One region of the Neobacillus sp. NPDC097160 genome, then DNA from elsewhere that is predicted to be linked to it. Evidence: a T-box and tRNA genes for the amino acid it is inferred to sense, from the RefSeq annotation. Region 1 holds a T-box; the other regions hold tRNA genes.
What was found. The T-box of region 1 lies ahead of ileS (isoleucine--tRNA ligase). A T-box ahead of a tRNA ligase gene usually reads a tRNA of that ligase, here a tRNA-Ile.
Positions count from the first base shown of each region.

Region 2: it has a tRNA-Ile gene. The T-box ahead of ileS (isoleucine--tRNA ligase) is inferred to sense a tRNA for this amino acid. The anticodon was not compared.
Region 3: it has a tRNA-Ile gene. The T-box ahead of ileS (isoleucine--tRNA ligase) is inferred to sense a tRNA for this amino acid. The anticodon was not compared.

Region 1 is NZ_JBIWDU010000018.1:49,728-59,225, forward strand. It holds gene sigG (RNA polymerase sporulation sigma factor SigG) at 134-913, shown strand; gene ACIQXV_RS22815 (YlmC/YmxH family sporulation protein) at 1,012-1,275, shown strand; gene pgeF (peptidoglycan editing factor PgeF) at 1,352-2,182, shown strand; gene ACIQXV_RS22825 (YggS family pyridoxal phosphate-dependent enzyme) at 2,179-2,856, shown strand; gene ACIQXV_RS22830 (cell division protein SepF) at 2,868-3,329, shown strand; gene ACIQXV_RS22835 (YggT family protein) at 3,335-3,598, shown strand; gene ACIQXV_RS22840 (YlmH family RNA-binding protein) at 3,628-4,401, shown strand; gene ACIQXV_RS22845 (DivIVA domain-containing protein) at 4,486-5,001, shown strand; T-box leader at 5,053-5,298, shown strand; gene ileS (isoleucine--tRNA ligase) at 5,373-8,144, shown strand; gene ACIQXV_RS22855 (hypothetical protein) at 8,296-8,586, shown strand; gene lspA (signal peptidase II) at 8,664-9,155, shown strand; gene ACIQXV_RS22865 (RluA family pseudouridine synthase) at 9,127-9,498, shown strand, end outside.
Region 2 is NZ_JBIWDU010000001.1:79-9,576, forward strand. It holds partial or broken rRNA gene rrf (5S ribosomal RNA) at 1-13, shown strand, start outside; tRNA gene ACIQXV_RS00010 (tRNA-Glu) at 56-130, shown strand; tRNA gene ACIQXV_RS00015 (tRNA-Val) at 135-210, shown strand; tRNA gene ACIQXV_RS00020 (tRNA-Thr) at 385-457, shown strand; tRNA gene ACIQXV_RS00025 (tRNA-Lys) at 614-689, shown strand; tRNA gene ACIQXV_RS00030 (tRNA-Gly) at 725-796, shown strand; tRNA gene ACIQXV_RS00035 (tRNA-Leu) at 806-894, shown strand; tRNA gene ACIQXV_RS00040 (tRNA-Arg) at 908-984, shown strand; tRNA gene ACIQXV_RS00045 (tRNA-Pro) at 991-1,067, shown strand; tRNA gene ACIQXV_RS00050 (tRNA-Ala) at 1,089-1,161, shown strand; tRNA gene ACIQXV_RS00055 (tRNA-Met) at 1,178-1,251, shown strand; tRNA gene ACIQXV_RS00060 (tRNA-Ile) at 1,262-1,335, shown strand; tRNA gene ACIQXV_RS00065 (tRNA-Ser) at 1,350-1,442, shown strand; tRNA gene ACIQXV_RS00070 (tRNA-Met) at 1,614-1,687, shown strand; tRNA gene ACIQXV_RS00075 (tRNA-Asp) at 1,691-1,767, shown strand; tRNA gene ACIQXV_RS00080 (tRNA-Phe) at 1,949-2,021, shown strand; tRNA gene ACIQXV_RS00085 (tRNA-Tyr) at 2,059-2,143, shown strand; tRNA gene ACIQXV_RS00090 (tRNA-His) at 2,149-2,224, shown strand; tRNA gene ACIQXV_RS00095 (tRNA-Cys) at 2,323-2,396, shown strand; tRNA gene ACIQXV_RS00100 (tRNA-Gly) at 2,409-2,482, shown strand; tRNA gene ACIQXV_RS00105 (tRNA-Ile) at 2,489-2,565, shown strand; tRNA gene ACIQXV_RS00110 (tRNA-Asn) at 2,572-2,643, shown strand; gene ACIQXV_RS00115 (cysteine-rich CWC family protein) at 2,947-3,135, opposite strand; gene ACIQXV_RS29780 (DUF7713 domain-containing protein) at 3,369-3,500, opposite strand; gene ACIQXV_RS00120 (amino acid permease) at 3,792-5,189, opposite strand; gene ACIQXV_RS00125 (YitT family protein) at 5,186-5,791, opposite strand; gene ACIQXV_RS00130 (aminotransferase class V-fold PLP-dependent enzyme) at 5,772-6,914, opposite strand; gene ACIQXV_RS00135 (Crp/Fnr family transcriptional regulator) at 6,959-7,627, shown strand; gene ACIQXV_RS00140 (aldehyde dehydrogenase family protein) at 7,819-9,312, opposite strand; gene ACIQXV_RS00145 (cyclase family protein) at 9,395-9,498, opposite strand, start outside.
Region 3 is NZ_JBIWDU010000023.1:81,634-91,131, reverse strand. It holds partial or broken rRNA gene rrf (5S ribosomal RNA) at 1-75, shown strand, start outside; tRNA gene ACIQXV_RS26080 (tRNA-Val) at 83-158, shown strand; tRNA gene ACIQXV_RS26075 (tRNA-Thr) at 167-242, shown strand; tRNA gene ACIQXV_RS26070 (tRNA-Lys) at 399-474, shown strand; tRNA gene ACIQXV_RS26065 (tRNA-Leu) at 488-572, shown strand; tRNA gene ACIQXV_RS26060 (tRNA-Gly) at 587-661, shown strand; tRNA gene ACIQXV_RS26055 (tRNA-Leu) at 667-755, shown strand; tRNA gene ACIQXV_RS26050 (tRNA-Arg) at 767-843, shown strand; tRNA gene ACIQXV_RS26045 (tRNA-Pro) at 852-928, shown strand; tRNA gene ACIQXV_RS26040 (tRNA-Ala) at 946-1,021, shown strand; tRNA gene ACIQXV_RS26035 (tRNA-Met) at 1,044-1,120, shown strand; tRNA gene ACIQXV_RS26030 (tRNA-Ile) at 1,152-1,228, shown strand; tRNA gene ACIQXV_RS26025 (tRNA-Ser) at 1,245-1,337, shown strand; tRNA gene ACIQXV_RS26020 (tRNA-Met) at 1,371-1,444, shown strand; tRNA gene ACIQXV_RS26015 (tRNA-Asp) at 1,448-1,524, shown strand; tRNA gene ACIQXV_RS26010 (tRNA-Phe) at 1,531-1,606, shown strand; tRNA gene ACIQXV_RS26005 (tRNA-His) at 1,624-1,699, shown strand; tRNA gene ACIQXV_RS26000 (tRNA-Gly) at 1,716-1,789, shown strand; tRNA gene ACIQXV_RS25995 (tRNA-Ile) at 1,797-1,873, shown strand; tRNA gene ACIQXV_RS25990 (tRNA-Asn) at 1,889-1,963, shown strand; tRNA gene ACIQXV_RS25985 (tRNA-Ser) at 1,967-2,057, shown strand; tRNA gene ACIQXV_RS25980 (tRNA-Glu) at 2,067-2,138, shown strand; gene glgB (1,4-alpha-glucan branching protein GlgB) at 2,632-4,581, shown strand; gene ACIQXV_RS25970 (glucose-1-phosphate adenylyltransferase) at 4,523-5,668, shown strand; gene ACIQXV_RS25965 (GlgC family sugar phosphate nucleotidyltransferase) at 5,719-6,750, shown strand; gene glgA (glycogen synthase GlgA) at 6,747-8,198, shown strand; gene ACIQXV_RS25955 (glycogen/starch/alpha-glucan phosphorylase) at 8,188-9,498, shown strand, end outside.

The DNA of each region.
Region 1 (9,498 bases):
CCGTTGCTATTCGCGATATAATTACATTTTTCGACATTCATGCACCTGTCCTTAGTCGAGGACAGGTGCATATTTTTCCTGCTCGAGGAGATACTGTTTTTTGTACAGCAGCTCCTGTGAGGAGGGAAAAGGATTGACTCGAAATAAAGTTGAAATTTGCGGTGTAGACACATCAAAACTTCCTGTTTTAAAGAACGAAGAAATGAGAATACTCTTCAAGCAAATGCAAGAGGGCGATATAACAGCCCGTGAAAAGCTCGTCAATGGGAATTTACGTCTAGTCCTTAGTGTTATTCAGCGGTTTAACAACCGTGGCGAGTTTGTTGATGACCTGTTTCAGGTTGGCTGTATTGGACTAATGAAATCAATTGATAACTTCGATTTAGGTCAAAATGTAAAGTTTTCCACTTATGCCGTACCAATGATTATTGGAGAAATTCGCAGGTACTTACGGGATAATAACCCAATTCGCGTATCTCGTTCCTTGAGAGATATCGCCTATAAGGCACTTCAGGTCAGGGAACGATTAATGAGCGAGACCTCACGTGAACCGACTGCTGAAGAAATTGCCAAGGTCTTAGAAGTACCACATGAGGAAATCGTCTTCGCCCTTGATGCCATACAGGACCCCGTGTCCCTATTTGAACCGATCTACAATGATGGCGGTGACCCGATATACGTGATGGATCAATTAAGCGATGAAAAAAATAAAGATATCCATTGGATTGAAGAAATTGCCTTAAAAGAAGGAATGCGCAGACTTAACGACCGTGAAAAATTAATCCTACGGAAGCGGTTTTTTCAAGGGAAAACGCAAATGGAAGTGGCTGATGAAATTGGGATCTCTCAAGCACAGGTATCTCGTCTTGAAAAAGCAGCCATTAGACAAATGAATAAAAATATTCAAAGTTAAAGCTGTCCTCACCGGACAGCTTTATTTTTACTTTAGTAAGATAAATTTACAACTCCCATCATATAGTTATTATAGTAATGTAATTGGGAGTGGTGCATGTGGTTAAAATTTCAGAATTCCAGATAAAAGATGTCGTAAATGTATCAGATGGTAAAAGGCTTGGAAATATTGGGGATATTGAGATTAATTTAACGACAGGTAAAATTGAAGCGGTTGTGATCTCCGGCAACGGAAGGGTCCTTGGCTTTTTTGGAAAAGATGAAGATATTGTCATTCCCTGGAAAAATATCATTAAAATCGGCCAGGATGTTATTTTGGTGAGGTATAAGGGCAGTGTCGAAAATATGTCTGAAGAGGCTTAGAGTGGAATCATGCACTTAACGATGACCATTTTTTCTTTTCATGGTAAACTATAGGAAAAACAGAAGAGGTATGCAAATGGAACCCTTTGATTTAAAAAATCAATCTTATTTAACCATTGAAAACTGGGTCAGTCAATTTCCAGAATTGATTGCTGGTTTTACAACCCAAAGCGGTGGTTACAGCAAGGGTGACTATGAATCCCTTAACCTTGGCTTTCATGTTGGTGATAATGGTACTAATGTTTGTTTGAATAGAGAAAAAGTTGCTGAATTGCTTAACTTCCCTCTAAAGTTTTGGGTTGGGGCAGAACAAATACATGATATTGTTTTGAAGAAGATTACTAAAGCAGACCGTGGAAAAGGGTCCAATTCCTATGAACATTCCTTTAAAGGCATAGATGGTTTTTATACGAATGAAGAGGGTATCCTGTTAACACTTTGCTTTGCTGACTGTGTCCCTCTTTTTTTTATTGCACCTGAAAAAAAAATGATCGGTACGGCACACGCTGGCTGGAAGGGTACAGTCGGTCAAATTGCAGCACAGATGATAACAGCCTGGGGCAGAGAAGGAATTAAACCTGAAGAAATTTTTGTCGCAATTGGTCCGTCCATTTGTGAAAAATGTTATATTGTTGATAAACATGTTATTACCTTGGTAGATAAATCACTAGAAGATGGCGGAGTATTACCCTATAATTTACTTAAAGAAGGGCAATATTCATTAAATTTACAAGAATTAAACAGGCAAATTCTTCTCAAAACGGGTGTACCTGATAAAAATATTCTCATTACACAATTTTGCTCCAGCTGTAATGATGATAAATTTTTTTCTCACCGCCGCGACAAAGGCAAAACAGGAAGAATGATAAGCTTTATTGGCTGGAAGGAGACTTTGGATCGTTTATGAGGGTAGCAGAAAAACTTAAGCAAATAAGTCAACAAATAAATGAGGCATGTATAAATGTACATCGGAACGCTGATGAAGTGAAATTGATTGCTGTAACAAAATATGTAAGCACTGAAAGAGCAATGGAAGCCCTTGAAGCAGGGATAGAAAATCTAGGTGAAAACCGGGATGAAGGGCTGCTCGAAAAGTGGGAAGTATTAAAGGACAAGCCTCATTGGCACTATATTGGCACACTGCAAACACGCAAGGTAAAAAATATTATTGATAAGGTCGAATATATTCATTCTTTAGATCGCCTGTCACTTGCAGAAGAGATCAATAAGCGAGCAAATCACAAGGTAAAATGTCTCGTTCAAGTCAATGTTTCTGGTGAAGATTCAAAGCATGGCTTATCTCCAGAAGATACAATATCTTTTATTGAATCCTTAAGGCCATTTGAAAATATTAGTGTGGAAGGGTTAATGACAATGGCACCCTTCACAAATGATGAACAGCTTCTTCGTGACTGTTTTCGAAAACTAAGAGAACTTCGCGATCAAGTTCAAGCCAACCAATTAGATTTTGCGCCTTGTACAGAGCTGTCAATGGGCATGTCCAATGATTTTACAATTGCGATTGAAGAAGGGGCAACAATGGTTAGAATAGGCACATCACTTGTCGGTGAAGATGGGTAGGAGTGAAAAAAATGACGATTAAATCAAAATTAAAAACATTTTTCTTTTTAGATGATGAATATGATGATAACAATGATGAGTATGTGGAGACGGTGGAACCAGTTAAACAAAAACAACAGCCAGTGAAAAGTCAAAATGTTGTCAGTCTTCAAAGCGTACAAAAGACTTCAAGTTCTTCTAGTTCTTCTAAGGCGTCAAAGGTTATTTTAGTGGAGCCGCGAGCCTATTCAGAGTCAACGGAGATTGCCGATCATTTAAAAAATCGCCGTGCAGTTGTAGTAAACCTGCAGCGGATTGATCATGAACAAGGACGGCAAATTATTGACTTTTTAAGCGGGGCAGTCTATTGCCTCGGAGGAGACATTCAAAAAATCGGTTTAAGTATTTTTTTATGTACTCCTGATAATGTTGAGGTGTCTGGAAATATCTCAGATTTAATCCTTGACCATGAAAATCAAAATACAAGGTGGTAATGTGAATGGCTTTTGTTTTTAGTCTATTGCAGCAGTTAATCCAGATTTATTCATGGGCATTAATTATTTACATCTTAATGTCATGGTTTCCAAATGCGAGAGAGTCCACTATTGGTCAATTTTTAGCAAGAATTTGCGAACCATATTTAGAGCCATTTAGAAAAATCATTCCGCCGATTGGGATGATGGATATTTCGCCAATTGTTGCGTTTCTTGTACTAAACTTTGCACAAAGCGGGCTGCATAGAGTATATCTTTGGCTTGCATAAGAATTTTTAATTAGGTTGTGTTTCCCTTAATGAACATTTATCAGCATTTTCGACTGGAAGAACGGGACTATATTGACCAGGTATTACATTGGAAGAATTACGTTGAGACGCACTATACACCAAAACTTACAGACTTTTTGGACCCTAGAGAGCAGCATATTCTTAAAATGCTCATTGGTGAAAATGGTGATATAGGATATAGTTTTTTTGGCGGCGCACATGAAGTTGAACGAAAACGGGCGTATATTTTCCCTGATTATTTAACAGCAAATGATAATGATTTCCAAATCAGTCTATTTAAAATCGATTATCCAACAAAGTTTGTGACAATTGAACACCGGCAGGTTTTAGGTACCCTCATGTCTTTAGGGCTAAAGCGCGGGAAATTTGGCGACATCCTCCTAAAGGATGGGAACATTCAATTTTTTGCAGCGAAAGAAATTAGTGACTATATTAAAAACAATGTCGAGTCAATCGGCAGAGCAGGGGTTAAATTGGTTGAAACGGACATATCAAATGCCTTTGCAGCAAGTGAAAGCTGGGAAGACCAGGAAATGACAGTATCTTCTTTGCGACTTGATACTGTTATTTCTGGTATTTATCATATATCTAGGCAAAAATCACAATTGTTCATCCAACAGGGGCTTGTAAAAGTAAACTGGACGTTAATTGAAAATCCCTCATTTTTATGTGAAGATGGGGACATGTTTTCTGTCAGAGGATATGGCAGAGCAAAATTGAATGCAATAGAGGGTAAAACCAAAAAAGAAAAATGGCGGATTATTGTCGGCAAGCAAAAATAATTCATTTAAAAGCAGGATTCTCGAAAAACTTGTCGAATATTAGCTTATACATAATAGAAGTAGAGATTTATGGAGGTGGCATCAATGCCGTTAACGCCGTTAGATATTCACAATAAAGAGTTTAATAAAGGTTTTCGCGGGTACGATGAAGACGAAGTAAATGAATTTCTTGATCAAGTCATCAAGGATTATGAACTTGTACTTAGAGAAAAAAAAGAAATAGAAGAGCGCCTGAATGAAATGAAAGAGCGTCTAGGCCATTTCGTGAATATTGAAGAAACTCTTAACAAATCCATCATCATTGCGCAAGAAGCAGGTGAAGATGTAAAACGCAATGCTCAAAAGGAAGCAAAGCTTATTATTAAGGAAGCAGAGAAAAATGCGGATCGGATTGTAAACGAATCTCTTTCGAAGGCAAGAAAAATTGCCCTTGAAATTGAGGATTTAAAGAAGCAGTCAAAAGTGTTCCGTACACGTTTTAAAATGTTGATCGAAGCACAGCTTGATATGCTGAATACGGACGATTGGGATCATTTATTAGAATATGAAGTGGACGCAACAGAGTTAAAAATTCATCAAGAAGAAGATTCCTTAGCTTGACGAAATACGTTTTAGTAGCATATAATTTTTAAACATAGTGATATAGAATGGAAATTGACGATGAAAGGGACAGTACAATTTTTCGAAAAGCTTTTAAGAAGCGAGCCAGGGGTGGTGAAAGCCTGGTAAAGCTGAAAAATTGGAAGATCACCCTCGAGTTCCAGACCGAATCCTAAATTGTTTGGGTAGTAGGCTCAGGCGTGTTATTCACGTTACGAATGGTAAAGCGGATAGCCCGGTGAAGATCGGCTATCTATCAGGGTGGTACCGCGGGAATCAAACCTTCTCGTCCCTTTTTGGGATGAGAAGGTTTTTTTATTTGTTCAAATGGCTATTCTGTTAACTGATGAGATATACAGGAGGAAGAAGAAATGGAATATAAAGATACATTATTAATGCCGAAAACTGAATTTCCAATGCGAGGCAACCTTCCCCAAAGAGAACCTGAAATTCAGGCAAAATGGGAAGAAATGAATATTTATAAAATGGTCCAAGAACGGACGAAGGGCCGCCCGATGTTTGTCCTGCATGATGGTCCTCCATATGCAAATGGGGACATCCATATGGGTCATGCCCTTAATAAGATTTTAAAAGACATGATCGTCCGCTACAAATCAATGAGTGGTTTCCATGCCCCATATGTGCCCGGCTGGGATACGCACGGGCTGCCGATTGAACAGGCATTAACAAATAAAGGGGTTAAACGCAAAGAAATGACGGTTGCCGAATTCCGTGAGCTTTGCACAAAGTATGCACTTGAACAAATTGATAATCAGCGCTCTCAATTCAAACGTCTGGGAGTTCGTGCTGATTGGGAAAATCCGTATATTACCTTGAAGCCTGAATATGAAGCACAGCAAATTAAAGTGTTCGGTGAAATGGCGAAAAAAGGCTATATTTATAAAGGCCTTAAGCCAGTATATTGGTCCCCTTCAAGTGAATCAGCATTGGCGGAAGCAGAGATCGAATACCAAGATAAACGATCACCGTCCATCTATGTTGGATTTAAGGTGAAGGATGGCAAGGGTATCCTAGATACTGATACGCAAATCGTTATCTGGACAACAACCCCATGGACCATTCCGGCGAACCTTGGAATTTCCGTTCATCCTGATTTAACCTATGTGGTGGTTGAAGTAACTGGAAATAAATTCTTAGTAGCAGAAGCACTTCTTGAAGCTGTAACGCAAGAAATTGGCTGGGAAAATCCTGCCGTTGTCCAAAAGCTCAAAGGTGTGGAATTAGAACATATTGTAGCAGCACATCCGTTATATAACCGTGATTCTTTAGTCATGTTGGGAGAACACGTTACGACAGATGCCGGAACAGGCTGCGTTCATACGGCTCCGGGTCACGGGGAAGATGACTTCTATGTTGGCCAGAAATATGGCCTAGACGTTCTTTGTCCTGTAGATGATAAAGGGGTTATGACAAGTGAAGCTCCTGGCTTTGAAGGCTTATTTTACGATACGGCAAATAAACCAATTGCACAGGCATTGGAAGAGGCTGGCGCATTATTAAAGCTTTCGTTTATTACACACTCCTATCCACATGATTGGCGAACAAAGAAACCGGTTATCTACCGGGCAACTGCTCAATGGTTTGCTTCCATTAAAGACTTCCGAGATGAATTGCTTGAAGCTGTTAAGGAAACAAAGTGGGTACCTGCCTGGGGGGAAACAAGACTATTTAATATGGTTCGTGACCGTGGTGATTGGTGTATTTCACGTCAGCGTGTTTGGGGTGTACCGATTCCTGTTTTCTATGCTGAAAACGGTGAGGAGATTATTACCGATGAAACAATTAATCATGTTTCTAATTTATTCCGTGAAAATGGTTCAAACATTTGGTTTGAACGTGAAGCAAAGGATTTGCTTCCTGAAGGATTTACCCATCCAGGAAGTCCGAACGGGACATTTACGAAAGAAACAGATATCATGGATGTTTGGTTTGATTCCGGTTCTTCGCATCAAGCCGTTCTTCTTGAGCGTGAAGATTTAGTCCGTCCTGCTGACCTTTATCTTGAAGGTTCTGACCAATACCGCGGCTGGTTTAACTCTTCGCTGTCAACAGCGGTTGCAGTAACAGGCAAAGCGCCATACAAAGGCGTTCTAAGCCATGGTTTTGCACTAGATGGTGAAGGCAGAAAAATGAGTAAGTCGCTCGGAAATACCGTAGTTCCTGCCAAAGTAATGAATCAGCTTGGAGCCGATATTTTACGCCTTTGGGTAGCTTCTGTTGATTATCAGGCAGATGTTCGAGTCTCCGATGCCATCTTGAAGCAGGTTGCCGAGGTTTATCGCAAAATCCGTAATACCTTCCGCTTCTTGCTTGGAAATTTAGCGGATTTTGATCCGACGGTAAATATGGTTAAGTATGAAAACCTGCGTGAAGTTGACCAATTTATGCTTGTTAAATTAAATAAGCTGATTAAATATGTACGCAATGCTTATGAAAATTATGAATTTGCCGGCATTTATCATGCAGTCAATAATTTCTGTACCCTTGACTTAAGTGCCTTCTATCTTGATTTTGCAAAAGATGTTCTATATATTGAAGCAGAGAACCACCATGAGCGTCGTGCAATTCAAACTGTTTTATATGAGGCATTGCTTGCCTTGACAAAATTAGTTGCGCCAATTCTTTCACATACAGCAGATGAAGTTTGGAAGTTCATCCCAAATGTCAAAGAGGAAAGTGTGCAATTAACCGACCTTCCGGAGTATCAGGAGCTTGAAGGTTCACAAGCACTAGAAGAAAAATGGTCGTCATTCTTGAAGCTTCGTGATGATGTATTAAAGGCATTAGAAGAAGCAAGGAATCAAAAAGTAATTGGGAAATCGTTAACAGCAAAAGTTTCCTTATATGTGACAGATAAATCAAAAACGCTGTTAGATTCAATTAACGAAAACATGAAACAACTGTTTATCGTCTCGGAATTTGAAGTGGCAGGAACATACGACAAAGCCCCTGAAAATGCCCTTAAATTAGAAACAGCAGCCATTGTTATTACAAAGGCAGAAGGCGAAACATGTGAACGGTGCTGGATTGTGACACCTGATATTGGTCAAGATCCGGAGCATAAAACCCTCTGCCCGCGCTGTGCGGAAGTTGTAAAAGAGAATTATTCACCATCAGTTTAATTCAAATGAAGCCCCTTGCAAAAATGCATGGGGCTTTACTCATTTTTTCCCTTTTTCGTTAATTGTTGTAGTGGTTGTCAAATGTTTTTCCGTGTCAGTTGAAGTATGTCGGAGATAATAAGACAAATGACAAACAACGGAGGTAACAACTATGAATGCTATGCAGGAAAAGCTGTTTTTGGAACTCCGTCAAACAAAAGAGGAAATTGAATTTTCATTAAAAAATAAACAAAAGAAAAATTGGTTTACGTCTATTTTAGAAGAAGAACTTAAAGACATAAATACAGCTATTCAAAAATTTGCGGAGGGGAATTTTGGGCAGTGTGAAATTTCCGGTGAATTTTTACCAGAGGATTTATTAAATATGATCCCTACTTTAAGGTCAATCAAAGATTCAGAAAATTTGGATTCTTATTGCAAAAAAACAATTTATTTAAGGTAACATTGTCGTTTCGCGAAAAAGTATGCTAAAATGCAAAAGAAGTATGTCAAGGTTAAATGTTGTGGAGGTATTTCTTAGTGTTTTATTACTTAATCGCTATTTTTGTTATTTTATTAGATCAAGTTACAAAATGGTTAATTGTAAACAACATGTATTTAGGGGAAAGTATTACCATCATTGATAAAGTTTTGTATATTACTTCACATCGCAATCGAGGTGCGGCATGGGGGATCCTTCAAGGTCAAATGTGGCTCTTTTATGTGATCACGGTTGTTGTCATTGGTGCGATTATGTTTTATCTTCACAAAGCAGCAAAGGGTAAATGGTTATTGGGTGTATCATTAGCATTCATGCTCGGGGGAGCTATCGGTAATTTTATTGACCGTGTCCTTCGTAAAGAAGTGGTCGATTTCATCCATACCTATATTTTCAGCTATAATTTTCCGGTCTTTAATATTGCAGATTCAGCTTTAGTGATCGGGGTAATCTTACTGATGATCCAAATGCTGCGTGAAGAGAGAGAAACAAAGGAGAAAACGTATGGAGAAAATGGAACACACAGTTCTTAAGGAGCAAAAAGGAGATCGGATTGATAAGGTAATCTCCGGACTGAACGAAGAATGGTCACGAACACAGGTCCAGCAGTGGATTAAAGATGGAAATGTCCTGGTAAATGGACAATCCGTTAAAACCAATTATAAAAGCAATGAAAATGATCAAATTGTCATAACGATTCCAGAACCGGAAGAACTGGATGTTCTGCCGGAAGACCTCAATTTAGAAATCTATTATGAAGATAAAGATGTTTTAGTTGTTAATAAACCTCGGGGAATGGTTGTTCATCCTGCTCCGGGACATTTGTCAGGAACGCTTGTAAATGGTTTAATGGCCCACTGTAAGGACCTTTCCGGT
Region 2 (9,498 bases), on a different contig from region 1:
GACGTTGCCAGGCTATAGCCCCTTTGGGGCTATTATTTTGCCGAAAATTCATTATGGCCCCTTGGTCAAGCGGTTAAGACACCGCCCTTTCACGGCGGTAACACGGGTTCGAATCCCGTAGGGGTCACCATTTTGGAGGATTAGCTCAGCTGGGAGAGCATCTGCCTTACAAGCAGAGGGTCGGCGGTTCGATCCCGTCATCCTCCACCATAATTTTTTATAATACTTTTTGCCGGGGTAGCTCAATTGGTAGAGCACGAACGAATAAGCTCCCTGAATAAACATCAGCATACTGACCGAGCTGCTGCTTGCATAAGCTTTCTGAGGTCAGGATGACGGTAACAAAGACAGCGTAAACGAACTTAATATTTTTCTAAATTATACGCCGGGGTAGCTCAATTGGTAGAGCAACTGACTTGTAATCAGTAGGTTGGGGGTTCAAGTCCTCTCGCCGGCACCTTTTCTTTATTTTAGTACGAGCCATTAGCTCAGTTGGTAGAGCAGATTGCGGGCTTCATTGAATAAGCACCCGCGGGCAATCTGCGAGAAAGAACGAAAGTTCTTTTGAGCATCTGACTTACCACAATAAAAGATTAGTGAATCATTATAGTACGAGCCATTAGCTCAGTTGGTAGAGCATCTGACTTTTAATCAGAGGGTCGAAGGTTCGAGTCCTTCATGGCTCACCATAATAAGTTCCATTCTCTTTTTTTGCTTGTTTTATGCGGAAGTAGTTCAGTGGTAGAACACCACCTTGCCAAGGTGGGGGTCGCGGGTTCGAATCCCGTCTTCCGCTCTCTTTCAAGCCGGGGTGGCGGAACTGGCAGACGCACAGGACTTAAAATCCTGCGGTAGGTGACTACCGTACCGGTTCGATTCCGGTCCTCGGCACCATTTATAGAATAATGCGCCCGTAGCTCAATTGGATAGAGCGTCTGACTACGGATCAGAAGGTTGTGGATTCGACTTCTTCCGGGCGCGCCATATAAACGGGAAGTAGCTCAGCTTGGTAGAGCACTTGGTTTGGGACCAAGGGGTCGCAGGTTCGAATCCTGTCTTCCCGACCAGGAAGTTTACATTCACATTATGGGGCCTTAGCTCAGCTGGGAGAGCGCCTGCTTTGCACGCAGGAGGTCAGCGGTTCGATCCCGCTAGGCTCCATTGTTTTTTAAAAAATGGCGGTGTAGCTCAGCTGGCTAGAGCGTACGGTTCATACCCGTAAGGTCGGGGGTTCGATCCCCTCCGCCGCTATCGCATTAATGGACCTTTAGCTCAGCTGGTTAGAGCAGACGGCTCATAACCGTCCGGTCGTAGGTTCGAGTCCTACAGGGTCCATTTATATCTCATTTGGAGGAATACCCAAGTCTGGCTGAAGGGATCGGTCTTGAAAACCGACAGGCGGGTCAAACCGCGCGGGGGTTCGAATCCCTCTTCCTCCTCCATATTATTTTTAAGCTTTATAATTTCTATTGTCGCGGGGTGGAGCAACGAGCGTTGCTTCAATGAATAATCTGCGAGTTGTATCAATCGAGCTGCTGCTTGCATATGCTTTCTGAGATTGATACAGTCCATGGGTACATTGAGCATGGACAAAATTTAATATTTATTATTGTCGCGGGGTGGAGCAGTCTGGTAGCTCGTCGGGCTCATAACCCGAAGGTCGCAGGTTCAAATCCTGTCCCCGCAATTTGGTCTGGTAGTTCAGTTGGTTAGAATGCCTGCCTGTCACGCAGGAGGTCGCGGGTTCGAGTCCCGTCCAGACCGCCATTTTTTATTCCGGTATATTAAATGCCGTTGATATAGATTTTTTCTATGGCTCAGTAGCTCAGTCGGTAGAGCAGATTGCTTACATCACCGAAATTGCTTCTGCGGCAATCTGCGAGAAAGAACGAAAGTTCTTTTGAGCAAAGGATGATCCTAATAAAAGTTTAGGAGACTATATTAAAACGGCTCAGTAGCTCAGTCGGTAGAGCAAAGGACTGAAAATCCTTGTGTCGGCGGTTCGATTCCGTCCTGAGCCATCATTTACCTAATATGCTTTTCTTTTTTTTTATATATGGAGGGGTAGCGAAGTGGCTAAACGCGGCGGACTGTAAATCCGCTCCCTCAGGGTTCGGCGGTTCGAATCCGTCCCCCTCCACCATCATGGCGGTTGTGGCGAAGTGGTTAACGCACCTGATTGTGGTTCAGGCATTCGTGGGTTCGATTCCCATCAGCCGCCCCATTTTTATTCATGTTGGGCTATAACCAAGCAGTAAATAAAGCATCGTGGTTTGATTGCAGTATGCTTTGGTTCACGTTCAGATTGCCCAGCCAAAGTTAGGCAGCATAGCCAAGTGGTAAGGCAGAGGTCTGCAAAACCTTTATCCCCGGTTCAAATCCGGGTGTTGCCTCCAAATTTCTAGCATGCGGGTGTAGTTTAGTGGTAAAACCTCAGCCTTCCAAGCTGATGTTGTGAGTTCGATTCTCATCACCCGCTCCAAAATGTGGGCCTATAGCTCAGCTGGTTAGAGCGCACGCCTGATAAGCGTGAGGTCGATGGTTCGAGTCCATTTAGGCCCACCATATTATTCCGCAGTAGCTCAGTGGTAGAGCTATCGGCTGTTAACCGATCGGTCGTAGGTTCGAGTCCTACCTGCGGAGTCATTATTTTTAAAAGTAGAAGTAGAGAGCAAAGGTTCTCTGCTTTTTTTGTGTTGGTGCCTGTCATCCATTCAAACGTCCAAGTAGAAGGGCCCTACTTCGATGAAATGAAGAGTTCGATTCTCTCCCCCAATCCAGATATCGAAAAGGTGCCGGAAACGGAAACTTGGAACCAAGGGGACGGTTCTGGTGGCTTTTTGAACAAGAAAAAGTGAATGAAAAGACCTTAAGAACCGTCCCCAGGAGTCATTTTTGTGCCCAATTATCGATTTATTTTACACCGCTGCATGGATCGACATAATATTACTGTTCTTCCTTATATTTATTTAAGCAATTTTTACAAATACAATGTTTTCTTCGACTTTCCATTGGCACTAATTCGAAAATACCATTGGGGAATTCCTCCATATCACACCAGCAGTTACCGTGTTCTCCAGGACCTGTCATGCAATTGTTTTCCTCTCCACATATAGGACAATATTTATTCGCCAATTCCAATCCTCCCTAATTTCCTCATAATATATATAAATGTAGATTTCCAGCTCTGTAACGCATCCTTTAAATTTTTGAGCTTGTCGTTCTATGTTGTCTTTGCCCAAACGATTGATTAAATGATTTTTACGGAATTAGGGACTAAAATTAATGGGAAGCTGATCATCGTAATCATGCATCCCTAGTATTTATTTCCTTTAGTTGTTAAGGGTGGAAATTCTGTACTTTCTTCTCTAATCAATAATGTCAATTTTTATCTGATATCCTACATATGTCATTAGGTATTTACCTAACTCTTTCCAGCTGTAATTGTCTTCTGCCATTTGAATTACTGGTAGTTTTCCATTAGTTTGTTCATCTGACATATTTTACCATTACATGTATATGTTACTTTGCTTGGCTGCGGTCCCACAATACTCAGCTCCTTTTTCACAATTTCTATTCTATTATTTTAACCTTATGATACATTTTTTTGAAGGGTGATTTCGACCAGGGGTGACCAAGGGGACGGTTCTGTTGGTTTTTTTACCAATGAAAAAATCCAACAGAACCGTCCCTGAGGGTGGTTTTCTTTTTCCTTCCTTTTGTAGCAAGGAAAGAAGGTGATAATCTGGAAATATATCTGTTTATGCCCAAAACATTCTTTTTTATAACTTTTAGGATTTTACTTGATTGTCGATTCCAGCTGGAATTGTTTTTCGACGAAGGATGAAGATGATGCTAACGATGATGATAAACGGTACTCCAACTAGCCATGCGACCCGGAAGTCTGATGAAAAGGCCATCGTAATCAGAATAGCGCTTAATAGAATGATTCCAATCCACTGTAATAGCGGGAATAATGGGGCTTTTACAGGCAGTGGCTCTGGATGTTGTAAATGAACACTATTTCTAAAGTTTAGATGGCTTACTAAAATAATAATCCATACGAGGATTCCCCCGAATAATGCTACCCCAAAAAGATAGTTAAAAGCCATTGGGCTAAAGTAAGAAACAAGACTGGCAACCAAGACACCACCGCTAGAAGCTAGGATGGCATTCACAGGAGTGCCGGTTTTGTTTAAATTCCCTAGAGATTTCGGTGCGTAGTTCCCTCTTGAAAGCGAGAAAAGCATTCTGGAAGTGAGATAAAGATTTGTGTTCATGCTTGATAAGGCCGCCGTTAGGACGACAAAGTTCATGATTCCTGCCGCATAACGAATTCCGGAATTTTCAAAGACCTTCACAAAAGGACTTTGTTCCACTACCGTTGCACCGGCATGTGCCCAAGGGACGATGGCCAGGATAATGGCTAATGACAGAATATAAAAAAGGAATAAACGAATAATCATGGTTTTCATTGCTTTTGGGACTGCTTTTTGTGGATTTTTAGACTCACCAGCGGTAACTGCAATGATTTCTACCCCGTAAAAGGAGAAAATGGCCATGAGTACACCCATCCAAACCCCTTTAAACCCATGTGGAAAGAAACCTTGATTATCGGTATAATGACCAAAACCAACGGATTCCGAGTGTCCAATCCCAAATACAACGGAAATTCCAAAAATGATAAAGAGGATAATGGCTACCACTTTAATCATAGCAAACCAATATTCTATTGATCCAAAATTTCCTACAGAACGACTGTTAACATACAGAATAATGGCACCAAACCCAAGTGTCCAAAGCCAAATAGGAATCGAGGGGAACCAATATTGCATGTATATTCCCACTGCGACCGCTTCGCTGCCTATGGCGATTACTTGGGCAGCCCAATACATATAACGAACTAAGAATCCAACCCAAGAATTTAGATACATTTCAGCATATGTGCCAAAGGAGCCGGCTGTCGGATGAACAACCGCCATTTCTGATAGACTAAACATCATGATTACAGCAATACATGCCGTAATCACATAACTGATTAGAACTCCTGGCCCAGCATAGCCAATAGCAATCCCGCTTCCCATGAATAATCCAGTTCCGATTGCCCCGCCAATGGCAATCATCGTGAGTTGACGGTCGGTAAGCGCCCGTTGCAGACCCTCTTCTTGCTTTACTAAATGATCCTTCATAAACTTGCCCCCTCTTTTTTATATCGCCCGATAACGGATATCGATGAATCGACGCTTTTTCCTGCAATGATAATGCTTAAAAAAGTAAGAACGGTATGATCTAATCCATCTGTTAAAAAGGTCAAAAGAAGTACACAGCCATTTACGGCCATCATGGTTTTTCCGATTGTTATGAAGGGAAAATGCTTTGTAATCACAACACTGGCAATATCGAGTCCGCCCGTTGTGGCACCGGCTTGGATGACAATCCCAATCCCAATCCCTGAAAGTAATCCCCCTAAAATACACCCAATAATAGGTGAAGGAAGGGTAGGTATTGTTGATAAAACGGCTAAAAAGAGAGAAAGTGCTCCCATTCCAATCAAACTAAAAAAGGCAAAGGAGGAACCGATGGAACGGTATCCGATTAAAAATAATGGAATGTTGAGTATAAAATAGACAAGTCCTAAGGGGGAATGCAGGAAGTTGGCCAAGATCACGGCAATTCCCCCCAATCCCGGTGCCGTTATGCCATTTGGTTTTTGAAAAACATAATAAGCAGCAGCTACAAGGAAAGTGCCTATAAAAATCGCTGCGATTTTTTTACTTTGTAATAAGAGCATGGGCAATCGCCTCAATGGTCCGGATAATTTCTTCTTCTGTGTTATAAAAATGCGGAGCGATTCTAAGTACATCATTACGGGCTGATACAATGATTCCTTGGGATTTCAAGTGACCTTCTAAATAGGCAGCATTTTTCACCCGAATAGCGGTAGTGCTTCCCTTTTGCGCAGTATCTAAAGGACTAGCGATTTCGAGTTGGTGTTTTTGAGCGGTTTCTAGACAGACCTTAGATAAATGCTGTAAATACGTTTCAATCCGTTCGACGCCAATGTCATTAAGGAGGGAAATGCTTGCATGGGCGGCATAAGCATTGATCATGGGCGGTGTTCCTGTATCAAACCTTCGCGCACCATCTGCATAGTCTAAAACTTGATTTGTAAAAGCAAATGGATTTTTCCGGCTAAACCATCCTGTTGTCAGTGGTTCTAATTGATTGGCCAGTTCTTTTTTTACATATATAAAGGCAATTCCGGGAACTCCAAGTAAAAACTTCTGGGCTCCTGCCACGAGCGCATCCACATTACTATCTTTGACATCGATCGAGACACTTCCGGCGGACTGGTAGGCATCGACAAATACGTAGGACCCTTTACTGCGAGCGAGGGAAGAAAGCGATTTCAAATTCTGCTTAAAGCCGTTATAATAGGACACATGTGGGATGGACGTAACAAGTGTTTGGCTGTCAATCGCTGTTTCGTAGGATTCAAATGAAATTGTTTGATCCTCTTCCACAGGGATAAAGGTTACTTGTGCGTTTCTCCTTTCGTGAGAAAGCCAAACATGTCCAATGCAAGGAAAATCAATATCTGTGGTGACGACTTTATTTCGCTCAGCTGTAAAGGAAAGGGCACCGGCAAAAGCAGAGGCTGCGTCAGACACACTAGATAAAACAGCAATCTCTTCGGGATCGGCATTAATTAATGCAGCAAACTCATTTTTAGCATCTTGAACCCGCTCCATCCAGCCCATCCAATCCATGCCATTTTCCGTCCAGCTTTCAAGATACTTATTTATGGCATCTTTCACTGGCAAGCTGATCGCACTTTGTGAACAACTGGATAAATGGATGGTATTTGCTAATGTTGGAAAAAGCTTTCGTTGTTCTTTAAAAGGATGATTCATTACTTTTCTTCCTTTCTATCAGTCTGGTTAAAGGAGGCGCGCACATGAATTTATGGGTTGAGAAAGGGATGTGGGAACCTGATATCTTTAAGCAAAAAGGGACGCTCAAGTCTTACCCAAAGGGTACCTGCCTATTTATGGAAGACCAGCCCTTATCGGATGTTTATTTCATTCTAGCAGGGCGTATAAGAGCCTACCTGCTGTCTCCTTCCGGCGAAGAACGGCATTTGTTTGTTGTCGGAGCGAAATCACTCATTGGTGAATGCAATGTTTGGACTACGAAAATATATCCGTATAGTGCTGCTGCATCAACGAATATAGAAGTTATTAGAATTCCCCGAGCTATATTCCAAGAAACAGTCAGGGCAAGTCCAAGCCTTTTTGAACATGCATTGCAATCCATGAGCCAAAAACAAAATGCCTTGCTGGTCCAAACCCAATTAATGAGCTTTTCCAAAATAGAGGAACGAGTTATGTTTGTGCTCGTGCAGCTGGCAGAAACATTTGGAGAAAGAACAGGAGATTGTGTTTTCATCACCATCCCATTTACCCATCTAGAACTTTCTCAGGTTGTCGGCTCCTCAAGAGTAAGCGTCTCTAACGTCATGCTTTCCCTGCAAGAAAAGGGAATTGTCAGTAAAGTAAATAAGCAATACCTCATTCATTCAATGGACGCTCTCAAACTTTTAACCTACGATAAGTTTAATGTTTAAAACAATTAAGTTCTGTAAAACGTTTTACAAAATGTTTGAATTCAGTGAATATTTTGCGCTTTGGAGCTGAAATGAGTAAAGTTTATGGAAGTGAATTCGGTATCGAGTTTAGAAAAACTTGGCAAAGGGATAAAAAGAAGCCAAAACAGTGAAATAAGCTGTTTTGGCTTTGTCATTTTTCTTATATTAAACTATTTAAAAAACCCAGCTGGCGGCAACTGATACGCTGCAACAATTGTCTTCGATTGTGTATAGTTATCCAATGCTTCCTTACTATATTCCCGGCCGACGCCACTGTTCTTAAAGCCGCCGAATGGTGCGCCGGACTGGAAGTTAAAGTACTGATTAATCCAAACACTTCCTGCCTGCAGTTTATTCGCAGTGTCTAAAGCATTTTCAAGATCGTTTGTCATAATACCTGCCGCGAGACCGTAGTCAACATCATTTGCCATCCTGATGACATCATCGATATCGCTCCATCGTGTAACCGTGGCGGCAGGTCCAAAAATTTCCTCTTGGGCAATTCTCATCTCACTCGTAGCTTCAATGATGGTTGGCTCAATAAAATAGCCATATTCGTTACCTGGAACCGTAACACGATTGCCACCATAGAGGATTTTAGCGCCTTCTTCTTTAGCGATCTCGAAATAGCCGAGTACACTCTTACCTTGTTTCTCATTAATCAGAGCACTTACTCTTGTGGATCGGTCCGTCGGGTCACCAATTTTTACTTCTTTTGCTCTGGCAATTAATTTTTCTACAAACTCGTCATAAATGTCCTCATGGATGAAGAGACGCGTTCCAAGAATACAGCTTTGTCCGTTAAAGAAGGTGTATCCGAGTGTTGCATTTTCCACTGCACGATCAATATCTACGTCTGGAAAAACAATGTGCGGGGCTTTCCCGCCAAGTTCCAGGGTGACTGGCAGGATTCTTTCTCCAGCTGTTTTACCAACTAAACGCCCAACATCAACACTTCCAGTGAAGGCGAGCTTGTGTACATCCGGATGATCGATCAGTGCTTGGCCTGCTTCCGTTCCGTAACCTGGAACAATATTCACGACACCTTTTGGCAGAACTTCTTGTAAAAGTTTAGCAAATTCCATCGTGGAAAGGCTCGCATCTTCTGCAGGTTTTAATACGACCGTGTTTCCTGCGGCAAGCGCCGGAGCCAGCTTAAAGGAAACCATTATCATCGGTACGTTCCAAGGAATAATTTGCGCACAAACGCCAAGAGCCTCTTTCTTAACAATTAAATGTCCGTTTTGAACAGGTCTCGAGGCGCCTTCATATGTTAAGATTGCAGAAGCGAAATAGCGAAATTGATAGATTGCTAGCTGGTAATCCAGGTCGAATTCATGAATCGGACGGCCCGTGTCCAGACATTCAATCATTTTAAGACGGTCTTGGTTTGCTTCTAGTACATCAGCAACTTTATGAAGTAAAGCGGATCGCTCTTCGATCAGCGTAGTAGACCATCCTTTAAATGCTTCGTTCGCAGCTGTTACTGCCCGGTCAATCTCTTCTTTTCCGCATCTGGCGATTTTTGACAGTAATTTTCCGTTTGCTGCGTTGATAGCATCAATATAACCATTGGACGGCTCTACGAATTCACCATTAATAAACGCGCCGTACGTTTCGTCAAGCTTAAGGTCTACCGTCACTTTTTCACTAGTTGTTTCCATTACAATACCCTCCAATTATTATGATATATCCTCAAAAAAATGAGTGACTTGACACTTGCAATCAAATTGTCGTTAAAGTGTATTACTCTTTTTCAACCAACGCGATAACTCGGACAGGGCTGCCACTGCCTTTTTCAATTTTTAATGGATTCACGATTAGAATCGCGCCTTTTGCTGGCAGTTGAT
Region 3 (9,498 bases), on a different contig from region 1:
AACACGGAAGTTAAGCTTCTCAGCGCCGATGGTAGTTGGGACATGCGTCCCTGTGAGAGTAGGACGTTGCCAGGCTGTATTTGGAGGATTAGCTCAGCTGGGAGAGCATCTGCCTTACAAGCAGAGGGTCGGCGGTTCGATCCCGTCATCCTCCACCATTTAAAACGCCGGGGTAGCTCAATTGGTAGAGCAACTGACTTGTAATCAGTAGGTTGGGGGTTCAAGTCCTCTCGCCGGCACCATTTATTTTTTGGTTTAGTACGAGCCATTAGCTCAGTTGGTAGAGCAGATTGCGGGCTTCATTGAATAAGCATCCTCGGGCAATCTGCGAGAAAGAACGAAAGTTCTTTTGAGCATCTGACTTATTACAATAAAAGATTAGTGAATCATCTTAGTACGAGCCATTAGCTCAGTTGGTAGAGCATCTGACTTTTAATCAGAGGGTCGAAGGTTCGAGTCCTTCATGGCTCACCATTTACAACTTCATGCGGGTGTGGCGGAATTGGCAGACGCACCAGACTTAGGATCTGGCGCCGCAAGGCGTGGGGGTTCGACTCCCTTCACCCGCACCATTTAAATGTAATATGCGGAAGTAGTTCAGTGGTAGAACACCACCTTGCCAAGGTGGGGGTCGCGGGTTCGAATCCCGTCTTCCGCTCCAATAGTGCCGGGGTGGCGGAACTGGCAGACGCACAGGACTTAAAATCCTGCGGTAGGTGACTACCGTACCGGTTCGATTCCGGTCCTCGGCACCATTTAAAATAATGCGCCCGTAGCTCAATTGGATAGAGCGTCTGACTACGGATCAGAAGGTTGTGGATTCGACTTCTTCCGGGCGCGCCATTATTTTACGGGAAGTAGCTCAGCTTGGTAGAGCACTTGGTTTGGGACCAAGGGGTCGCAGGTTCGAATCCTGTCTTCCCGACCATTACAAACAATTATACTGGGGTCTTAGCTCAGCTGGGAGAGCGCCTGCTTTGCACGCAGGAGGTCAGGGGTTCGATCCCCCTAGACTCCACCAATTATATCTTAAATCAAATTATGGCGGTGTAGCTCAGCTGGCTAGAGCGTACGGTTCATACCCGTAAGGTCGGGGGTTCGATCCCCTCCGCCGCTACCAAATATTTCATTTAGTTAGTAAATTTTATCTTGGACCTTTAGCTCAGCTGGTTAGAGCAGACGGCTCATAACCGTCCGGTCGTAGGTTCGAGTCCTACAAGGTCCACCAGTAACACTTATAATATGGAGGAATACCCAAGTCCGGCTGAAGGGATCGGTCTTGAAAACCGACAGGCGGGTTAAACCGCGCGGGGGTTCGAATCCCTCTTCCTCCGCCATATTATTTTCTTCAGCTTTATAATTTCTATTATCGCGGGGTGGAGCAGTCTGGTAGCTCGTCGGGCTCATAACCCGAAGGTCACAGGTTCAAATCCTGTCCCCGCAATTCGGTCTGGTAGTTCAGTTGGTTAGAATGCCTGCCTGTCACGCAGGAGGTCGCGGGTTCGAGTCCCGTCCAGACCGCCACTTAGTGGCTCAGTAGCTCAGTCGGTAGAGCAAAGGACTGAAAATCCTTGTGTCGGCGGTTCGATTCCGTCCTGAGCCACCATTTTTACTTAACTTATGGCGATTGTGGCGAAGTGGTTAACGCACCTGATTGTGGTTCAGGCATTCGTGGGTTCGATTCCCATCAGTCGCCCCATAATAATTTGATTTTTGCGGGTGTAGTTTAGTGGTAAAACCTCAGCCTTCCAAGCTGATGTTGTGAGTTCGATTCTCATCACCCGCTCCATATATGTGGGCCTATAGCTCAGCTGGTTAGAGCGCACGCCTGATAAGCGTGAGGTCGATGGTTCGAGTCCATTTAGGCCCACCATTTATTCTTTATTATTCCGCAGTAGCTCAGTGGTAGAGCTATCGGCTGTTAACCGATCGGTCGTAGGTTCGAGTCCTACCTGCGGAGCCATATGGGGAAGTACTCAAGAGGCTGAAGAGGCGCCCCTGCTAAGGGTGTAGGTCGGGTAACCGGCGCGAGGGTTCAAATCCCTCCTTCTCCGCCATAAATATCTGGCCCCTTGGTCAAGCGGTTAAGACACCGCCCTTTCACGGCGGTAACACGGGTTCGAATCCCGTAGGGGTCATACAGAAAAACTGATAACAATATGTTATCAGTTTTTTTGTGCCTAATTTTATTCTTTATTCGATTTAGGCCCAAAAAATAGTAACTTCAATTGCATAAAAAGCCTTAGACAATAGCCCTATTTCTAATTACCTACTTTTATCGAGAATTAATTATACTCCTATAATATTTTTCTTCCTATCATAATGCTGTAAAGCGTTGATACCGCTTACATTATCCGTGATTCTCCTAAATTTCATCCCACTCATTTATAAGTAATCAAATAATTTTTATTCTGGAATTTTTAAAAAATTTTTAAAAAACTTACTAGATTTCTGTCGATTAACGGTGGAATTTTTGTCACATGGTGCCGAAAGAAGGCGTAAAAGCGCCGTTTGTAGCGACTAACATCATATGTTGTCAGAAAAGATAAAAAAGTATTATGAGGAATATGGTTCATTTGCACTTATAATTGGTCATTGAAATACATATTTTCATTAAGGATGAGGAGAGCCATGGCAGTGAATACGTTTTTTCCAACCGATTACCAGCTGCACTTATTTCATGAGGGCAGCTTATGCAAAAGTCATCAGCTTTTTGGCGCTCATATCTTTAAGAATTCCGATCAAGTATATTCACGATTTTGCGTATGGGCACCTAATGCTTGTCAGGTGAGGCTCACGGGCAATTTTAATAACTGGAATGGTGAAGGATATGACCTGCAGAAGGTAAATGATGAGGGAGTATGGATTATTGTTGTAAATCAAGATTTGGAAGGATGCATTTATAAGTATGAAATTATCTCACAAACAGGGGAAAGGCTCCTGAAGGCAGACCCGTTTGCCTTTTATTCAGAAGTAAGACCGAATACTGCGTCCATTGTTTATTCCTTAAACAATTATGTATGGCAAGATGGTCATTGGATGAACCGAAGGGAAAAAAAGAACCTATTATCTGATCCTGCCATTATTTATGAGGTACACCTTGGATCCTGGAGGAAGAAGGCCAATAGGGACTACATAACCTATAGGGATTTGGCAGAGGAGCTTATACCTTATGTAATGGAGCATGGTTTTACCCATATAGAAATATTGCCACTTGTCGAGCACCCGCTCGACGACTCATGGGGATATCAAGGAACTGGTTATTTCTCAGTGACATCAAGATATGGTACCCCAGATGACTTTAGATACCTTGTGGACCAATGTCATCAGCATGGTTTAGGTGTCATTCTTGATTGGGTTCCGGGACATTTTTGCAAGGATGCACACGGACTATACCGCTTTGATGGAACACATATTTATTCTTATAGCCATGTTCATGATAGAGAAAATGTCGTATGGGGGACAGCCAATTTTGATTTAGGAAAAGGTGAGGTACAAAGCTTCCTTATTTCAAATGCTCTATATTGGATTGACTATTTTCATATTGATGGCTTTCGGATGGATGCCGTTGCTAACATCATCTATTGGCCAAATACTGCCCAGGGGAAGCGTGAGAATCCGTTTGGCATTCATTTTTTGAAAAAGTTAAACAAAGAAGTACATGATTACGATCCCCATTTTTTAATGATTGGTGAGGATTCTACTGAGTTTCCAAATGTGACCACACCTGTCCGTTACGGAGGTCTTGGCTTCGATTATAAATGGAATATGGGCTGGATGAATGACATGCTTGAATATATGGAAACACCTCCATATTCTCGATCAATAGTCCATTCAAAAGTAACTTTTTCACTTTTATATGCCTTTTTAGAAAACTTTATGCTGCCATTTTCACATGATGAAGTGGTCCATGGGAAAAAATCGCTCCTGGATAAGATGCCGGGGGATTACTGGGAAAAATTTGCCCAGTTAAGGCTACTGCTAGGCTATATGTTTGCCCACCCAGGAAAGAAACTATTATTTATGGGCTTTGAATTTGGCCAGTTTGCCGAGTGGAAGGACAAAGAAGAATTAGATTGGAACTTAATGGAATATGACATGCACCGCAATTTAAACACATATGTAAAAGTATTAACGAAACTTTATAAACGCTCCAAGGCACTGTATGAATTAGATCATTTGCAGGATGGATTTGAATGGATTGATGCAAATAACAGCAGCCAATCGATTTTCTCCTTTATTCGAAAAGGAAAAAAGGAAGAGGATTATTTAATCATTGTCACTAACTTTACGGGTGTGCACTATCCAGTGTATAAAGTCGGTGTCCCCAAAGCTGGTGAGTACCGAGAAATTTTAAATAGCGATCAACAAGAATACGGCGGGGCTGGGTTGATGAATAAAAAAACTATTTTGGCGTTAGAAGAGCCCTTCCATGGTCAGCCATTTTCAATAGAAATGACAATTCCACCGTATGGTTTTCAAATCATAAGACCGGTTAAAAAACGAAAGGAGAGAAAAGGAAATGGGAAAGAAAAAGTGCGTAGCCATGCTGTTAGCAGGAGGGAAAGGAAGCAGACTTAATTCGCTGACAAAGGATTTGGCAAAACCAGCCGTTCCGTTTGGCGGAAAATACCGTATTATTGATTTCACCTTAAGCAATTGTGCCAATTCTGGCATTGATACAGTAGGGGTTTTAACACAGTACCAGCCTCTTCTGTTAAATTCCTATATTGGAATAGGCAGTGCGTGGGATCTTGACCGCAAAGATGGCGGGGTAACCGTTTTACCCCCATATAGTGAGTCTTCAGAAGTAAAATGGTATACCGGAACTGCAAGCGCCATTTATCAAAATTTAAATTATCTTAAACAATATCAACCGGAATATGTATTAATCCTCTCTGGTGACCATATTTACAAAATGAATTACGAGAGTATGCTTGAATATCATATTGAAAAAAGAGCCGATGTGACGATTTCCTTGATAGAGGTCCCATGGGTCGAGGCCAGCAGGTTTGGGATCATGAATACAAGCGATGATATGAGAATAGTAGAATTCGAGGAGAAGCCTAGCAATCCGAAGAATAATCTTGCTTCTATGGGCATTTATATATTTAGCTGGAATATACTGAAGGAATATTTAGAAATGGATGAACGGAATCCAGATTCCAGTCATGACTTTGGTAAAGATGTGATCCCGCTGCTTTTAGAGGAAAATAAGAAATTGTTTGCCTATCCGTTTAAGGGTTATTGGAAAGATGTTGGTACGGTTCAAAGCCTTTGGGAAGCAAACATGGATCTTTTAGGTGAAGATTGTGAATTAGATTTATTTGACCATGACTGGAGGATTTATTCAGTCAATCCGAATCAGCCGCCGCAATATATTTCTTCTAATGCAATTGTAAGAGAGTCATTGATTAATGAGGGCTGTACCGTCGATGGTGAAGTCGATAAATCTGTTCTATTTCAAGGTGTAACGATTGGAAAAGGCAGCATGATCAAGGAGTCAGTCATTATGCCTGATGCCATTATCGGAAATAACTGCTTAATTGAAAAAGCAATTGTACCGGGTGATGTAAAGATACCAGACGGGACAGTAATTCGTTCGTTTGATGATGAAATTATTCTTGTTACAGAAGAAATGTTAACCGGGCTTTATCCTGCTTATTAAATAGTTAGCTGGCAAAATGTTCATTAGTAGAAAAACAGGAGGGAATTTGATTGAAGAGAAAGCTTTTAGGCGTTATTGATGCCACAACTTATCATGAAGATTTAGAAGATCTTTTAACACATCGATCACTTGCGGCTTTGCCTTTTGCGGGGCGTTACCGCATTATTGATTTTGTTCTATCAAACATGGTGAATTCAGGGATTCGAAGTGTGGCAATTTTTCCGAAAATGCAGTATCGTTCGCTAATGGACCATTTGGGTTCGGGAAAAAATTGGGACTTAAATCGAAAGCGGGACGGCCTTTTCTTTTTCCCATCCCCGATTGTCGATAACGATGGCAATAAAGTCGGATCGTTTGAACATTTTGCAGCCAATATGGACTATTTTTATCGCAGTACACAAGAGTATGCGATTATCGCCAACTGTTACACGATTTTTAATATGGACTTTAGGCCAATATTAAATTGGCATAGCCAGGCAAAATGCGATATAACTGAAATCCATCACCAGGATGGAAGACCAATGGAAATGTATTTAATTAAAACCTCTTTACTAATTAAGCTGCTTGAAACAAGACATGAAACAGGATATACCTGTATGAGGGATGTCGTAACTGCCATTCATACCAATTATTCTATTTGTCACTATGATTATGCCGGTTATACCGAGATGATAGATTCGATTGAAAACTATTTTTCCACTAGTATGAAGCTGCTTGAGTCTGATGTTTGGAAGCAATTGTTTTTAAAAGAGCAGCCAGTTATTACAAAAGTGAAAGATGAGCCGCCAACCAAATATGTAAAGGGCTCATCAGTGAAGAATGCTATGATTGCAAACGGCTGTTTTATTGGTGGAACGGTTGAAAACAGTATTGTTTCACGTGGTGTAAAAATTGGTAAAGGCGCAGTCATTAAAAACTGTATTATCATGCAAAAGTGCCAAATCGAGGACAATTGTTATTTAGATTCAGTTATTTTAGATAAGGATGTAAAGGTGGAGGCTGGAACTCATTTAACGGGAACTGCTCATTCACCATATGTCATTCGTAAAGGGTCGAAACAAGGAGCGTTGATGAACTCGTGAAAGTATTATTTGCCGTTTCAGAATGTGGTCCATTTGCTAAATCGGGGGGACTTGCGGATGTTGCCGGATCCCTCCCAAAAGAACTAAAATGTTTGGGAACAGATATTAGGGTGATTCTTCCTAAATATGGATCTATCCCAGAAGAATACAAGCGGAAAATGAAAAAAATCAAAGAATTTACCGTTCCCGTCGGTTGGAGAAATCAATATTGCGGAATTGAGGAGCTTGCCCATCAAGGAATTACCTACTATTTCGTAGATAATGAATATTATTTTATACGCGAAAATCTTTATGGCTATTTTGATGATGGCGAAAGATTTGCCTATTTTAATCGGGCGGTACTCGAGACAGTAGCCCAGCTTCATTTTTTCCCAGATGTACTGCATTGTCATGACTGGCATACAGCAATGATTCCCTTTCTCTTAAGAACGGAATATTACAAACGTAAAGGGTACGGGCAAATCCGGACCGTGTTTACGATTCATAACCTGCAATTTCAAGGGATTTTTCCAAGAGAGGTATTAGGGGATTTGCTGGGAATGGATAATAAATCCTCCCACACAGGCCATTTGGAGTTTTTTGGAAATATCAACTTTATGAAGGGGGCACTGGTTGCGGCGGACAAAATAACGACAGTGAGCCCAACTTATAAAGAAGAGATTCAAACATCCGTATATGGTGAAAAGCTGGATGGACTTTTGCGGGATAGAAATGAGGATCTTATCGGGATATTAAATGGGATCGATGAGGACTTTTACAATCCGGCCATTGACCCACTCATTGATCAGACCTATAAAGCAGATACGTCTCAAAAAAAGGCAATCAACAAAAGAGAGATTCAAAAAAGATTTGGATTGCCGCAAAGTGTAGGTACTCCTTTACTTGTAATGATTTCAAGGCTTACAAGGCAAAAGGGTTTAGATTTGGTGAAGTGTGTCCTACGTGAAATCTTGCAAGAGGATATTCAGGTTATCATTCTTGGAACCGGTGATTATGAGTACGAGGAACATTTAAGGCAAGCTGCCAGAATCTATCCTGAAAAATTAAAGGTTTTTACGGGTTTTAATGAGGATCTTGCCCACAAGCTATATGCGGCAGCAGACTTGTTTCTAATGCCGTCTCAATTTGAACCATGCGGCCTTGGGCAGCTGATTGCGATGAAATATGGTGCCATCCCGATAGTCCGTGAAACGGGAGGTTTAAACGATACAGTTAAGGCCTGGAACGAATTTACCTGCGAAGGAAACGGCTTTTCTTTCCAAAATTTTAATGCCCATGATATGCTCTATACCATCCAAAGAGCCTTACACTTTTATCATGATCAAAAGACGTGGAAATTGATTGTCAAGCAGGCAATGGAAATGGATTATAGCTGGGCCCAATCAGCATTTAGGTATAACCAGCTATATGCTGAGCTCGTTTCAAGGAGTGAAACGCATGTTTTCTAGTAAAAAAGAGTTTAAGAAAACTTTTCTTAAAAGGCTTGAGATGTTGGTGGGGAAGAGTTTCTCAGAAAGTTCAGCAAGGGATCATTATCAAACCCTCGGCAGTATGATTCGGGAGTTTGTCAGTAATGACTGGATTGCAACGAATGAACGATATCTTGCTGCCGAAGGGAAGCAGGTCTATTACCTTTCAATTGAATATTTATTAGGAAAACTGTTAAGTCAAAATTTAATTAACTTAGGTGTAGAGCAAACAGTGCAAGCTGGACTTCAGGAATTGGGTATTGATTTGGATGAACTGGAGGAATTAGAAGCGGATGCAGGCTTAGGAAACGGCGGCTTAGGAAGGTTAGCCGCCTGCTTTCTTGATTCGCTTGCCTCACTGAATTTACCCGGTCATGGCCATGGCATTCGGTATAAACATGGCTTGTTTGAACAAAAAATTGTCGATGGGTATCAAGTGGAACTGCCGGAGCAATGGCTGAGAAGCGGTAATGTTTGGGAAATTCGCAAGGCTGATAGCGCAGTGAAAATCCCATTTTGGGGCAAGGTAGAAACAAAGATGGAAAATGGCCGTCTTGTCTTTCAGCATCTGAATGCAGAAACCGTTATGGCGGTTCCTCATGATATGCCTATTATCGGGTTTAAATCCACTACTGTTAATACACTAAGGCTTTGGAATGCAGAGCCTTCGCAATTTCCCTTTCATGAGGATATTTTGAAATATAAGCGGGAGACCGAATCGATTTCCGAGTTTTTATATCCTGATGATACCCATGATGAAGGGAAGATTTTACGGCTGAAACAGCAGTACTTTTTAGTATCAGCAAGTATTCAATCTATTTTAAAAACTTACCGGAAACAACACGGCAGCCTGAATCAACTTCATGAACATGTTTGTATACACATCAATGATACGCACCCTGTACTTGCTATTCCTGAGCTCATGAGGGTCCTGATTGACGAGGAAGGGTTTGATTGGGAACAGGCATGGTATATTACGAAACATACCATTTCATACACCAATCATACGACATTATCGGAAGCGTTAGAGAAATGGCCGATACATATTTTTCGTCCGTTACTGCCAAGGATCTATATGATTGTGGAAGAAATCAATGAGCGGTTTTGCCAGGAACTATGGGACCAGACCCCTGGTGATTGGCAGAGAGTTGGCTCTCTCGCCATTATAGCGGATAATTATGTGAAAATGGCACATTTAGCGATTGTCGGAAGCTTTAGTGTCAATGGTGTAGCCAAGCTACATACAGAAATATTAAAGCAGCGGGAAATGAAGCAATTT